3 regions of the Rhodococcus sp. BP-349 genome follow, and region 1 is predicted to be linked to each of the others. Evidence: predicted binding sites of a transcription regulator. Region 1 holds the regulator's gene; each other region holds the start of a gene.
The links. The regulator LexA, encoded in region 1, represses DNA repair genes until DNA is damaged. The targets are predictions, from matches to a motif close to CGAACANNTGTTCG.

Region 1 (5,019 bases):
GGGGATCGACTTCACCAAGCCGCTCAACCTCATGGTCGCAGCCGCCGCGCTCGTCGCCGGTGTCGGTGACCTGACGCTGACCATCGGATCCGTCGAACTCGGCGGCATCGTGTGGGGCTCGGTCGGCATCCTGATCGCGTATCCGGTGCTGCGCGCACTGTCGGAGCACCGACGAGACTGAACGGTCTGTGTCACGCTGAGGTGGTGAGTCACCCACCTCTCGACCCGATGCGACCCGTGCGCCTCGCGCCCGACGAGTGGCCGTCGACGCCGGCGTGGAAGGTGCCGGCGCTCATGGCTGTCTCGGCTGTAGCAGCCGCCTCGACGCTCGCGCTGCCGAACACTGCTGCTCGTGCGTCCGTTGCGGCTGTTGCCCTGATCGTTGCTGTGGTTCTCGCTGTTGCGTCGACGAGGCGGACCGTGCGCGAGAGCGGCGACCAGCGCATCTCCTGGTTGCGCGGCCCCGCGGTGCGTCGCCGTGACGTCGACCTGCTTCACAGCTGCAGTGGGTCTGCTCTGTTCGTCGGGGCCTTGGCGCTGAATGCCGTTCCGGGTTGGTACTGGTGGGTGACCGCGGCGCTCGTCGTCTGGGTTCTGCCGCCCCTCGTTCTGCAGGCTCGGCACAACCGCCGGATCTAGGCTGGCTCCGTGCCGCATGCCCTCGTCTCGACCCGACACGTCGATGCGGAAACGGTGATCGAGCGGAGCCGCTTCCTCGCCCGCGTGGTCAGCGTCCACACCGAGTCCGAGGCGCTCGACGTGGTCGCTGCGGTGTCGGCAGAGTTTCCCGATGCGGGCCACCACTGCTGGGCTTTCGTCGTCGGCGCAGATCAGGAGCTCCGTCGTCAGCGCGCATCGGACGACGGCGAACCTGGCGGTACGGCAGGCGTTCCGATGCTCGGCGTGCTGACCGGCCGCGACCTGGTCGACGTGGTGGCCGTCGTCAGTCGGTGGTTCGGGGGCGTCAAGCTCGGCGCCGGTGGACTGGTGCGCGCCTACTCGGGCGCGGTGAGTGCGGCGCTCGACCGCGCGGAGGTCGGTGAGCTCGTGCGCGTCGACGTCCTGGAGATGGCCCTGCCACATGCCGTTGCCGGCCGGGTGGAGGGCGTTCTGCGAGTGCACGGATTCGCCGTCGACGACGTGACCTACGGGTCGGACGTGCGGCTCCGGGTGATCGGCGACGGTGCCCGCCTCGACGGTGTCCTCGCATCGGCGACCAGCGGCAGTGTGATCGCCGAGCGCGTCGGGCACCGGTGGGTGCTCGGGCTCTGAGACGGCCGGGTGTGCTGAGCCGCGGATGCCGCGGCTCAGCACACCCGATTCGAGTCAGTGACGTCGTGTCAGCTGCGCGGGCGGAATGACGCCGGGGTAATAGAAGTAGTGGTGAGGCGACTCGACGAGATCGGATGAACGGATACCTGCCACTTCCCAGACATCGACCGGCCCGCCGGTGTTGTTCATCCGGACGAACCGGTGACACTCCCACTCGTCCCGCGCCAGAAAGCACCCCTGCTGCTCGGGCTCATTGCTGCCTGCGATGCCCCGTGCCGCACCCATGCGCTGCCAGTCCAGCCCGAACCGCGAGATCGAGTCGCGGTTGCGTGACGATGAGACATGGAAGTGGAGCGGCATCGCGCAGAGGTTACGGAGCCGATCGCGGACGGGCCAGGCGATATCGGGCTGACGCCGAGGTCACCGAACGCGCTCGCACTGGTCATCGACCCGGAATGGACAGGGTTCTACTGTCGAAGGAGATCCGCAGTACGTCTGACGAGGAGAACCATGAAGCGCACGTTGTTCGAGGCCGAGCACGACCTTTTCCGCAGCTCGTACAAGAAGTTTCTCGAGCAGCATGTCGCGCCGCACCATGCCGAGTGGGAGACGCAGAACATCGTCGACCGCGGCGTGTGGGTCGAGGCCGGCAAGCAGGGCTTCCTGGGCATGGCAGTGCCGGAGGAGTTCGGCGGCGGCGGAGTCAAGGACTTCCGCTACAACGCCATCGTCACCGAGGAGACCACGGCCGGCGGGTACAGCGGCATCGGGTTCACGCTGCACAACGATGTCGTCGCTCCGTACCTGATCGAGCTGACCAACGACGAGCAGAAGCAGCGCTGGCTGCCCGGCTTCTGCTCCGGCGAGCTGATCACCGCGATCGCGATGACCGAACCCGGTACGGGCAGCGACCTGCAGGGCATCAAGACCAAGGCCGTCCGGGACGGTGACGACTGGGTGCTCAACGGCTCCAAGACGTTCATCACCAACGGCATCAACGCCGACATCATCATCGTGGTGGCGTGCACCGATCCGGAGAAGGGCGCGCAGGGCTTCAGCCTGTTCGTCGTCGAGCGCGACATGCCCGGATTCGAGCGCGGCCGCAACCTCGACAAGATCGGTATGAAGGCGCAGGACACCGCGGAGCTCAGCTTCACCGACGTTCGCATTCCCGCCGCCAACATGCTCGGCGAGGAGGGCATGGGCTTCATCTACCTGATGCAGAACCTGCCGCAGGAGCGTCTGTCGATCGCCGTCGTCGCGGCCGCCGCGATGGAGTCGGCGCTGGCGATGACCATTCAGTACTGCAAGGACCGCAAGGCCTTCGGTAAGCCGATCGGCAAGTTCCAGAACACACGCTTCGTGCTCGCCGAGTGCGCGACCGAGACGACTGCCGTCCGCATCATGGTGGACAAGTACATCGAGCAGCTCAACGCGAACGAGCTGTCGGTGCAGGAAGCCGCCATGGCCAAGTGGTGGACCACCGAGAACCAGGTCAAGCTCATCGACCGGTGCCTGCAGCTGCACGGTGGCTACGGCTACATGAAGGAGTACCCGATCGCCAAGGCGTACATGGACTCTCGCGTGCAGACCATCTACGGCGGTACGACGGAGATCATGAAGGAGATCATCGGCCGCGGGCTGGATCTGTAACCACACCGAACACGACGAAGCCGGCGCTGGATGTCCAGCGCCGGCTTTCGTCTGTCGTGGATCAGAGCTTGCGCATCACCGTGACGACCTTGCCCAGGACCACGGCGTCGTTACCGGGAATGGGTTCGAACAGGTCGTTGTGGGGGAGCAGCCACACGTCGCCACCGGTGCGCTTGAACGTCTTGACCGTGGCTTCGCCGTCGATCATGGCGGCAACGATGTCGCCGTTGTCCGCAACGTTCTGCTGGCGGACCACGACCCAGTCTCCGTCGCAGATCGCGGCGTCGATCATCGACTCACCGACGACGCGGAGAAGGAACAGCGAGCCGGACCCGACGAGCTCGCGCGGAAGCGGGAACACGTCCTCGACGGCCTGCTCCGCGAGGATGGGACCACCCGCGGCGATGCGCCCCAGGACGGGGACGAAAGTCGGCGCGGGCAGGCGATCGTCGTCCGACGACGGTGCGTCCGCGCTGTCGAGGTGATTCGTGGTATCCGCGGCGACGAGGTCGTCCTGCGCGACGGCGGAGACCTCTTCGGGGCGCCCGTTCTCGCCCGGCAGACGTACGTCGACGGCGCGGGGACGGTTGGGGTCGCGGCGCAGGAATCCCTTGCGCTCGAGGGTGCGCAGCTGGTGCGCGACCGACGAGGTGGACGTCAACCCGACGGCGTCACCGATCTCCCGGATGCTCGGGGGATAGCCGCGCTCGACCACCGACGCACGGATCACCTCGAGCACTCGCCGCTGACGTTCGGTGAGACCGGACTCGGTGTCGGCGGTCGTGGCCGAGCCGGTCGCTGACGCGCGCCCGCCGACCGTGCCGGATGAGCTGTCGTCCTTCATCGAGATACCTCCATCGGTAGCAGTGGACGTGGGGCAGGTGGTGCTGGTGTCACGTCCGTTGTGCGTGTGTCGAACCTAAACCGAAACGGGACTCGGATCAAACACCTGTTCGAAGCGTGTCGCGTGTTCGATGCACTTTGTCGGACCGGACTGCTATACATCGAACATGCGTTCATTCGAACGCGTGGGCGAATGTGTTGTTCGAACACCTCGGTGCATCGGCGACGCGGACGGCCACCGGCTATCCACGAGGAGTGGTTGCAATGACTCGAAGTGACCTGCTGACTGTCGGCACCGCACGTTCCATCGACATGCACGCACCCGGCCGCACACGCTGGACCTGCGACGACGATTCCTACTGGGGTGTGACCGACCGCGCGGCCGGGTCCACGATGACCGACCTCCGCGAGCGCACGACGGTCCGTCGCAGCCCCGCTCCGCGTGATTCCCGCCGGCCCGACGGCGGCGCCGTCGACTACCGTCGCCGCTCGAACGGTGTCTCGCAGGTCGAACACCGCACTCGTCGTGGACACGGATTCGCGACGTCCGTCGCTGTGGCGCTGATCACAGCTGTGTCCGCTCTGGGGCTGGTGGGACTGGCGAACATGCGCTCCGCCGCCGTTCCGGCACAGCCGTCCGTCTCGCAGCAGGCGGAGATGGGCGTCGTCGCCGGACGCTGACACCGACCGGGCACGTCCCCGGGGCCGACGGAGCCCGCCCCGGTACGCTGGACACACCGAGAGCCGCCGTGGCGCTCGGGAATTGCCCGAGCCATCGAGGGGTCTCTGTCCGATGCACTGCCCGTTCTGCCGCCACCCCGACTCACGCGTCGTCGATTCGCGGGAAGCGGAAGAGGGCCAGGCGATCCGGCGACGGCGTTCCTGCCCCGAGTGCGGTCGACGGTTCACCACGGTGGAGACAGCGGTGCTGTCCGTCGTGAAGCGCAGTGGTGTCAGTGAGCCCTTCAGCCGCGAGAAGGTGGTCAAGGGAGTCCGCCGGGCCTGCCAGGGCCGCCAGGTCGACAACGACGCGCTCGTTCTGCTCGCCCAGCAGGTCGAGGACACGGTACGGGCTTCCGGGTCGGCCGAGATTCCCAGCAACGAGGTCGGACTCGCCATCCTCGGGCCACTGCGCGATCTCGACGAGGTGGCCTATCTCCGGTTCGCCTCCGTCTATCGTTCGTTCAGCAGTGCGGACGACTTCGAACGCGAGATCGAGGACCTTCGTCGCCATCGTGCCGAGCACGATGA
Region 2 (5,019 bases), on a different contig from region 1:
ACGCGTCCGGTCGCTCGGCCGCGACCTTCTCGAGGGCGTCGAGACCGTCGGTCGCCAGGTCCACGGTGTACCCGTTGAACGTCAGCGACCGTCGTAGCGATTCTCGGACGGCACGATCGTCGTCGGTCACCAGTACACGCATGGGAACAGTGTGTCCCTGACGACTGAGACGCTGCTGAGAGGACATGGAGACGGCCTGCGTCAGCGCCCGAACAGCCGGTCGACGAAGGCGATGGCGTCGGGCTGCGAGTCACGGAACGTCTGACTGTGGTCGCCCGGGTAGGTCCGGAAGGTGAGCGGTTCGCCGCTGGCCGTCATGGCCGCCGCGAGCGACAGCGCGGACGGTGCCGGCACGTCGAGGTCCCGCAGTCCCTGGCCTATGAACACGGGGCGGTCGTACCCGGAGGTGGGCACACCCATGTAGTCGTTCAGCAATCCGTACACGTTCGGGATCTGCGCCAACGGCCGCGAGAACATGTCGCCGAGTCGCAACCCGGACACCGCGTCGTGGAACGGGTTCGCGCACTGCGTCTCGGCGGTGTCGACCCACTGCCGACCGAGCGGCGTGAGGTAGGAGTTCAGATCTATCTCCGGATGGGCGGCGCGCAGTCCCGCCAGGATGTAGAAGACGTACGACGTGAGACCGTCCGGAATCGCGACGGGCGGCACACCGGGCCCGAGCGGGAGCAGGACGAGTTCGATGTTGGCGGGCACACCGGTCCCGACGGCGCCGAGGTAGTCCAGGCCGGCGCCGCCGTATTCGGTGGCGTACCGCGCGGTCGTCACCGCGGCGCCGCCGCCCTGGGACTGGCCGATAGCGACCCACCGATTCGACAGGGTGGGCTCCAGTTCCCGTGCAGCGGTGACACTGTCGACGACACTGTGCGCCTGCACCTTGCCGTCCAGGTACGGCATCACTCCGGGGGTACCGAGACCCACGTAGTCCGTGGCGACGATCGCGTAACCGCGGTCGAGCCACGTCTGGAGGTACGGGAAGTCGCGGTCCGGCAACGTGGGACCCACGACCGACGGAGCGCAGTCGTCGCCGAGCCCGGACGTGCCGTGCGCCCATGCGATGACGGGCCAGCCGCCCTCGGGCGCCTCACCGCGCGGCAGATAGACGCCACCGGTACTCAGGGCAGGCTCGTTCTGCGAGCCCACCGACCAGTAGGTGATGCGCCGGGCGTCGACACTTCCGGGGATCGGGGCAGGCGACGCCGTCGATCCGACGAGCGTGCCCGGGTCGCGGTCCTGCGCGTGCGCCACACCCGTGAGGGTCAGCGCGACGGACGTCGTGGCGGTCAGGGTCACCAGGGCGCGCAGCAGGCGGCGGGAGCGGTTCGGCACGGCGTCACCGTACCGCCACGACACCGGATTCCGGACTAGAACATATGTTCGATCACCGCTAGGCTCTTCAGTCATGGACGAGGTGGGTGCGACGCAGAGTTCGGTGAACGACAAGGTGCTCGAGCTGCGCGCGGTCGCGGACGAACTCCGGGCGCTCGACGACCATCGAGTGGCCCTCGGCGACAAGCTGGTGGACCTCGAACACTGGTTCCGACGGGTGGGGTGCCTGGAGTTGTCCGACCACGCACTCGACGTCTTCGTCTCTCGCTACGTGGGCCGGGTCTTCGAGCTGGCCGACGGTCTGCGCGAGTAGCCGTGACCTCGCGTCACACTCAGTTGTGACCCGCGTCGCCTCGATCGGCACCACGTGGGGTGCCCCTCATTCCGGTGGAAACCACCCCGGAACGGGCAATCATGGAGCACGGCGGGACACGTTCTCGTCGAGGCCGGTCAGGGGAACCGACCTCAGCACGATCGGAGGAAACACATGATGATCACACTGACACTCGTCGGGGCGGCAGCACTCGCGGTCGCACTGTTGTCCGGCGGACGCGACCTGGACTTCCAGGGACGCCAGATGTCGCACAGCTACCGTTCACGCTGACACTTCGTACAGACCGACTGCCCATCGTTCACCTGTGAACGATGGGCAGTTCGCTGTAAACAGTTGGTGACATCTACTATCGAACATATGTTCGATTGCATGTAGTCTGAGGTCATGGAATCGGGGGATCCAGGGTCGGCCTGGCAGGTGCAGATGGGCCGACATGTCGGCGCGCTGCCTGCTGTCGCCGCGCCGGTCGACGATCCTCGCGTGTGCGCGCTGCTCGCCCAGCTCGCCTCCGCGGTCGAGGGCATCGCCGAGCTCGACGCGTCGACGCTCACCAGCGAGGACCGACTGGCGCTCGTGTGCGGGGCCGAGAACACCCGTCGGCTGCTCACCGGCGCGTCACACACCTGGCTCAACGGCCTGGTGGCCGGCTCGGGCTTCGACTCGGTGCTCGGTGCCATCGGAGCGAGCGGCGTGCCGCATGCGCTGGCCCACATGCTGCGCATCACCACGGCTGCTGCGGCATCCCGGCTCGCCGTGGCCCGCGATCTCGGGACCGGCACCACGATGACGGGCGAGGCGCTGGATCCGCCGCTCCCCCACACGGCCTCGGCGGCACGGGACGGCGCGCTGGCAGAGGCACACGTCTCGATCATCCGCTCGTTCCTGAAGAAGCTTCCCCATGCAGTCGACGCCGAGACCCGTGACTCCGCCGAGCAGACCCTCGCCGACCTTGCGCGGACCGTCGGGCCGGAGGAACTCACGGCCATCGCGACGCGCCTCACCGAATACCTCGATCCCGACGGCGCGGAGCCTGATGATCGTGACCGCGCCCGGAAGCGCTTCTTCGAACTCGATCCCCAGGGCCCCGATTCGATGACGACCGGCCGCTTCTGCGCCGATCCCGAGCTGCGTGCCGTCCTCGAGGCGTTGTTCGCCAAGTTCGCGGCACCGGGAACCCTCACTCCCGAGGGTGCCCCCGCAGCAGTCGATCTCGATGCCCCGGCTCCGACCGACGCGCGGGACCAGGAGGCCGAGTGGGATCACCGCACCCCCGGCCAGCGCAATCACGATGCACTGACATACCTGCTGAAGGACTCGCTGTCGTCGGGGCGCCACGGACAGCACCGCGGCGTACCGCTGTCCGTGATCGTGTCGGTGTCACTCGAGCAACTCACTGCCGCAGCGGGTCTCGGGCTCACCGCCACCGGGTCCACGATTCCGGTGGCGGAGGTGGTGCGGCGGGCAGCCGAAGCGCACCACTACCTCCGCGTCTTCGACGGGGCGAGCGGCAGCACGCTGCACTTCGCCCGAGCTCGCCGGTGTGCGAGCACCGACCAACGGCTCGCCCTGTTCGCCCGCGACCGCGGCTGCACCGGGCCGGGGTGCACGGCCCCCGCGTCACGGTGCGAGGCGCACCACGTCGACGACTGGGCGGCGGGCGGTCTCACCGACATCGACGATCTCGCGCTGGCGTGCGACGTCCACCACCCTCTCGTCGGCGAACGCACCGGCCAGTGGGCCACCAGCATCGCTCCTCCGGGTCATCCGTACCCGGGAACAGTGCTGTGGCATCCGCCTGCCGTCATCGACGAGGGTCGGCACGGCATCCCGAACCACCTGAACTTTCCCGAACGGCACCTCGCGCCGCCGCCGGACGACTGAGCGAATCCCGACACGGGTGAACCCGGATGCTCAGCCGGAATGTTCAGCCGTGAACTCCGTGATCTCGGCGAGCGCAGGCTTGGGCGAGAAATCGCGGCGTACCACTCCGAAGTTCTGCTCCGTGTCGGACAGGTCGCTGCCCGAGTCGCGCAGGCTGTACACATAGGCCGGCCCGAGCCAAGAATTGCCGAGAAGGGCATTGAGCATGATGGCGATGGACTCGGCCTGCCCCTCCTCGCTCATGGCGTTCTCGTCGGTCCCCGTGGGCGCCCCCATCTCGGTGATCCAGATCTGTTTGTCGCCGTCACCCTCGGCGGCCATCACATCGTGCATCGACCACATCGCCATCGCGGTGTTCCACGGCGCCGTCGCCAGATCGTTCGGAAGAAACGGCCACGTGTACGGGTGGACATTGAAGGCATCGAAATAGCGATTCGCTCCGAGGGTGTACAGCGACGAGAGGAAGGCCGTCGGCGAGATGTTGGTGCCGTTGTTCACGGCGGGCGCCATGCCGCCGGCGAGCACCAGCGAATCCGGGAGCACCTTCTTGATGGCGCGGTACGTCGCGCGCAGCATCAGCGCGTACACCGTCGGATCGGGTAGCGGCGTGAAGTACGTCGTGATGTTCGGCTCGTTCCACACCTCCCACAACGCAATCCGATCTCGGTACCGCTCCGCGGCGAGCGCGGCGAAAGCCGCGAACACGTCCGGACTCGCCGGGCGCGCGTAGGGCTGATCCCGGGCCGTCGCCACACGCGCCCAGCCGGGCGCGTAGGTGACGATGGCGTACGGGCACATGCCCCGAGCGATGATGGCGTCGACCACCCGGTCCGTCGACGCCCAGTCACGCCGACCGGGCTGCGGCTCCACCACCGACCAGTCGATGTCGATCCGGACCGAGAACATGCCGGCGATCTTCGCGATGTCGAGTTCGCGTCCGAGGTCCTCGTCCGACAGGAACCCGAACGAACCGCCGGGAGAACCACCCACCCGGACACCGTCCGATTCCGCGACGCACCGCGGCACGTCGCCCGACGGGGCGCCGGACGCCTGCATCGGAACACCGACGAGAACGAGAATGGCAGCGACGGCCGACAGAGAACACCGCCGAAGAAAGCCGACACCGGCTCCGCGCCGAGTCGGCCTCGAACGAGAAACAGACCGATCGGTGAGCACCGGGCCAGGCTAACAGCGGTGGCCGCGCGGGGCGTACCAGCCAAAACGGACACAGGCGAGACTCCGAATACGATGATTCTCCACATCGCTCGATCCCGTACACACCTGCATTAGTATCGGCGAAATGACGACGGGAAACGACGGCTTCGACGCCCGCCTGAACGAGGTTCTGGAGCAGCAGGCCGTGAGGGTCGGCGAGACGGTGCCCGCATATGTTCGGCGCGCTGTGATGACACGCCTGGTGAAGGAGCTCGCCGAGGCCGACGACACCGATCTGGGAC
Region 3 (5,019 bases), on a different contig from region 1:
CGAACTCGCGGACCGACCTCCGGGCGGGAACCGCTCCGAGCGCGCCCCGTCGCATCGCCTCCTGCGTTCCCAACCAGAAGAGATCGTCCTCCCCGGGGCGCACGAGATCCCGTGCGGAGGAACCGTCGTCCGCATAGTGCAGCCCTCGGACGACGGCGACCGGGACCGAGCCGAGCTTGCCTTTGACCAGATCTCCCGCGGACGCGAGTTCGTCCGCCAGGGCGACCTCCGTGACCATCAGTTCGTTACCCTGCGCGTCCCGACCACCGGCGTACGCGTGCAGGACGGGCAGTCCTGCCGATCCGATCGCGTTGTCCGTCTGTCCGTTCCGCCAGGCTCGGCCCATCGTGTCGGTGACGACGACGGCGACGTCCACGCCCAGTGAACGGCGTACACCGTCGCGCAGCACGCTCGCCGACGCGTCGGGATCCTCGGGGAGCAGCGCCAACTCGTCCGTCGACACGTTGGATCCGTCGATGCCGGACGCGGCCTGGACGATCCCGAGTCGGTTCTCGGTGATGAGCGTGCGACCCCGTTGAGCGAGGACGCGCACGGCCTCCTGCTCGACGAGGATGCGACGCAGGGCATCTCGCGCCTCCGGGTCCGTCGGTGCGGTCACGAGCCGCCCCTCGACCTTGGAGACGATCTTGCTCGTGACCACCAGGACGTCGCCGTCGGCGAGCCACGGTGCTGCCGTGACGACTGCTGTCACCAGATCGTCGCCCGGCCGGAACTCGGGGAGTCCCGCGACGGGAATCACCTCGATCGAACCGCCCGGTGCATGATCGCCCGGACCGGCGGATCGGGTCACAGGACGCCCGCTGCCTCGAGCGCGGCGCGCGCCATCCGTGCGGTCACCGCGGGTTCGGTCATGAGCAGAGGGACCGCACGCACGTCCACTCCGGGGACGTCGGCGGTGTCGGTCTCGTGTATAAGCCAGGCATCGAGGATGCCGGCGGCCGAGCGAGCACCGTAGTGGCGGCCGATGGCCTCGGCCGTCGTCTCCACCCCGATGACGGACAGGCACTCGTCGGCCATGCCGCGCAACGGCTTGCCGTCGATGACGGGGGAGAGCCCGACGACCTTCGCGGGTGTGGTGCGCAGTGCGGAGCGGATACCGGGCACCGCCAGGACGGCGCCGATGCTGACCACCGGGTTGGACGGTGCGAGCAGTACCGCGTCCGCGGTCTCGATCGCCTCGACGACGCCGTTCGCCGGGGTCGCCTTGTCCGCTCCGACGTACGCGAAACTGTGAGTCGTCACAGCAGCACGGTGGCGCACCCACCACTCCTGGAAGTGAACGGCCTTGTCGGTCCCGTCGTCGGGATGGGTGATCACCACATGGGTCTCGCTGCGGTCGTCCGTGACGGGCAGCAGGCGGACACCCGGAGACCACCTGTCGCACAGCGCCTCCACGATCGCGGAGAGCGGGTACCCGGTGCGCAGCATCCGCGTCCGGATCAGGTGCGTCGCGATGTCGCGGTCGCCGAGCCCGAACCAGTCCGGGTGGGCCCCGTAGGCCGCGAGTTCCTCCTTGACGCTCCAGGTCTCGTCGCGTCGACCCCACCCTCGCTCGGTGTCGATGCCGTCGCCGAGCGTGTACATGCAGGTGTCGAGGTCGGGTGTGATGCGCAGACCGTGCATCCAGACGTCGTCACCGACGTTCACGACCGCCGTGATGTCGCCGTCCGGTCCCAGCAGTTCTCGTACCCCCTGGAGGAACCGCGCGCCACCGACGCCGCCCACCACCACAGTCACCTTCATGACCCTCGACCCTAGGCGGTCGCCGTCGGCGCGATCGGGCCGGTGGGCGCGAACCACGGCGTGTCCGACGCGAAACACCGGGGAAGTGTCGCCTTCCGGGAAAACCGGAGATCGGATGGTATTGCAAATCGAGCGGTCCGCTTGACCGCGACACACCGCGGCGTGTCTAATCACAGTCATGTCATTAACGGTTCGAACAGCGGAATCGCTTGTAGCGAACCACCGTTCGAACACGTGTTCCCATGATTCGACACGAGTTCGCGCGCTGCCCACAGCAGCGTCACGTCCCATGGTGGCACGAGGATTCGCTCTTCGATCCGGCTTCGCGGTCGATCATCGACACAAGTGACCGACAACAACTGCGCTCGAACAGGTGAGGAGGCGGACGTGATGCCGGAACAACACCACGACCTCGGTCGACAGGAGTCCCCCGTCGGGGAACTCGACGACGTACTCGAGGTGGATCCCGTGACGGAGGACGCCCCGGTGGATCCCGTGGACGGGATCGACTCGGAGGACGTCTCGGTCGACGACGTCGACCCGCCGCTCACGACTCTCGGAATGCCTGCTCCCGCACTGCATCTGAGCCTGGTGCCGGGCGATATGGATCCGCTCGAGGATCAGTGGCAGGAGCGCGCTCTGTGCGCCCAGACCGATCCCGAGGCGTTCTTCCCGGAGAAGGGCGGCTCGACGCGCGAGGCCAAGCGCATCTGCCTCGGGTGCGAGGTGAAGGACGACTGCCTCGAGTACGCCTTGGCGCACGACGAGCGCTTCGGCATCTGGGGTGGGCTGTCCGAGCGCGAACGTCGCCGCCTCAAGCGCGGCATCATCTGACGCGTCGCGTCACCGCAGTGGTCGCAATGCTGCAGGCACCGAGGCCTCAGTCGTCCTCGGTGTCGGGGTCGACCACCTCGGGCGTGACCCCCAGGTAGGTCGCCACCTGTTCCACCAACACATCGTGCACCAGGTCCGTCAGCTCCAGCGAGTCGTGTGCTCTCCGCTCGAGGGGCCGACGGAACAGCACGATCCGCGCCCGCGTCGTCGCTCCGCGCGTGTCCACTCCCGCCGGAACGAGTCTCGACAACGGCACCGGTCCCTCGGCCACGACCTCGGGTGGCCAGTTCACCGATTCCGGGTCCACCGCACGGATCTTCGGCACGTCGTCGACGGCGATGTCCAGCTTCGTCAGCCGGTCGTGCCACTTGCGGTCGATCTCGGCGAACGCGTCCAGTACCGCCGCGTCGAACTTCTCGGCGCGAGATCTGCGAGCGGGCACCGTGTCGGGGAACAGAGTGCCGCGCATTCCGCGCCCCCGCCGTGCCGCGGCCCGCGAGCTCGATGGTCGATGGTCGCGTCCGGGACGTCCGCCGGAGCGGCCGCGGGGCTGAGAGGATCCGGTGAACGACACGCGCCCATGCTACGACCGTGTCCTGCGGGGTACGCCGGAGGACACGCGCTAGGGTTCGAGCTGTGAGAGCTGTGCGGGGATGCTGCCGACCGGGATGCAAGAGGCCGGCCGTTGCGACGTTGACGTACGTGTACTCCGACTCGACCGCAGTCGTCGGACCCCTCGCCACCGTGGACGAACCTCACTCGTGGGACCTGTGCGAGGTGCACGGATCGTCGATCACCGCCCCCAAGGGGTGGGAGATGGTGCGGTACGAAGGTGGGTTCTCCACGTCCAGCCCGGACGACGACGACCTGACGGCACTCGCCGAGGCGGTCCGCGAGGCCGGCGCGCGTGAGCGTCCCGCTCCGTCGTTCGGTCGACGGGCGTCCTCCTCCGACTCGCGAGCGTCCACCGACACACCGGCCGCTGCGCCGACACGCACGGGCCGACGCGGACATCTGCGTGTTCTGCCCGACCCCACCAGCTGAACGACGGTTCTCCGGCGCAGCGTAGGGCTGCAGGACTGCTCGCGTGTCGCCTCCGGGCACTAGGCTCCCAGCATGGTCTCGTCGACTCGACGTCGCGCGTGATCCGTCCGGTTCGTCCCAGATGCAGGAGTGTGCAGTGGCCCGACCAGCTGACCTGGTTCACAGCGTCATCAAGGCGTACGACGTGCGCGGTGTCGTCGGAGAGCAGATCGACGAGGACTTCGTCGCCGACGTGGGAGCCGCCTTCGCGAGACTCGTACGCGGCGAGGGCGTCTCGCAGCGCGTCGTGGTCGGGCACGACATGCGCGACTCGTCTCCCGCGTTGTCGTCCGCCTTCGCGCGGGGGGTGACCTCGCAGGGTCTCGACGTCGTTCTCATCGGTCTCGCGTCGACCGATCAGCTCTACTTCGCCTCCGGTCGGCTCGACTGCCCCGGTGCCATGTTCACCGCCAGTCACAACCCGGCGAAGTACAACGGGATCAAACTCTGCCGGGCCGGTGCCAAGCCGGTCGGGCAGGACTCGGGACTCGCGACCATCTCGGCCGAGATCATCGACGGCGTCCCGTCCTTCGACGGTGCGCCGGGCACGACCAGTGAGCAGGACGTGCTCGAGGACTACGCCACGTTCGTGCGGGAACTCGTCGACATCAGCGGCATCCGTCCGCTGTCCGTCGCGGTGGACGCGGGCAACGGCATGGGTGGACACACGGTGCCCGCGGTCCTCGACCCGACGTCGGTGACCGTGCACCCCCTGTTCTTCGAACTCGACGGCACGTTCCCCAACCACGAGGCGAACCCGCTCGAGCCGGCGAACCTCGTCGATCTGCAGAGGTTCGTCACCGAGACCGGCGCGGACATCGGCCTCGCCTTCGACGGCGACGCGGATCGTTGCTTCGTGGTGGACGAGCGCGGCGAGCCCGTCTCACCGTCCGCGATCACCGCGCTGGTGGCCGAGCGGGAGCTGGGCAAGCACCCCTCCTCGACCATCATCCACAACCTCATCACGTCGCGGTCGGTGCCCGAGTTGGTGGAGCAACTCGGCGGTACCGCCGTGCGTACCCGGGTCGGTCACTCGTTCATCAAGGCCCTGATGGCCGAGACCGGCGCGGTGTTCGGTGGCGAGCACTCGGCGCACTACTACTTCCGCGATTTCTGGGGTGCCGATTCGGGCATGCTCGCCGCGCTCCACGTGCTCGCCGCTCTCGGGACGCAGGACGAGCCGCTGTCCGCGCTCATGCGCAAGTACGAGGTGTACGCGGCGTCGGGCGAGATCAACTCGACCGTGGCCGATGCGCGCGAGCGCACTGCCGCGGTGGTCGAGGCGTTCGCCGATCGCACCGTCTCCACTGACGAACTCGACGGTGTGACCGTCGATCT

Region 2: a site for LexA is predicted at 2,032-2,045, ahead of HQ325_RS06590 (HNH endonuclease signature motif containing protein). Genes of this name have one in related genera too.
Region 3: a site for LexA is predicted at 1,992-2,005, ahead of cofD (2-phospho-L-lactate transferase). Genes of this name have one in related genera too.

Annotation. Positions count from the first base shown of each region.
Region 1 is NZ_JABUDR010000003.1:833,993-839,011, forward strand. It holds gene HQ325_RS20280 (solute carrier family 23 protein) at 1-181, shown strand, start outside; gene HQ325_RS20285 (hypothetical protein) at 205-639, shown strand; gene HQ325_RS20290 (YigZ family protein) at 649-1,272, shown strand; gene HQ325_RS20295 (hypothetical protein) at 1,327-1,632, opposite strand; gene HQ325_RS20300 (acyl-CoA dehydrogenase family protein) at 1,783-2,925, shown strand; gene lexA (transcriptional repressor LexA) at 2,987-3,769, opposite strand; gene HQ325_RS20310 (hypothetical protein) at 4,033-4,449, shown strand; gene nrdR (transcriptional regulator NrdR) at 4,562-5,019, shown strand, end outside.
Region 2 is NZ_JABUDR010000001.1:1,393,935-1,398,953, reverse strand. It holds gene HQ325_RS06605 (response regulator transcription factor) at 1-142, opposite strand, end outside; gene HQ325_RS06600 (lipase family protein) at 202-1,347, opposite strand; gene HQ325_RS06595 (hypothetical protein) at 1,421-1,660, shown strand; gene HQ325_RS06590 (HNH endonuclease signature motif containing protein) at 2,066-3,562, shown strand; gene HQ325_RS06585 (beta-xylosidase) at 3,593-4,618, opposite strand; gene HQ325_RS06580 (GAF domain-containing protein) at 4,863-5,019, shown strand, end outside.
Region 3 is NZ_JABUDR010000001.1:2,009,142-2,014,160, forward strand. It holds gene HQ325_RS09520 (coenzyme F420-0:L-glutamate ligase) at 1-811, opposite strand, end outside; gene cofD (2-phospho-L-lactate transferase) at 808-1,764, opposite strand; gene HQ325_RS09530 (WhiB family transcriptional regulator) at 2,368-2,598, shown strand; gene HQ325_RS09535 (metallopeptidase family protein) at 2,645-3,067, opposite strand; gene HQ325_RS09540 (DUF3499 domain-containing protein) at 3,235-3,642, shown strand; gene HQ325_RS09545 (phosphomannomutase/phosphoglucomutase) at 3,779-5,019, shown strand, end outside.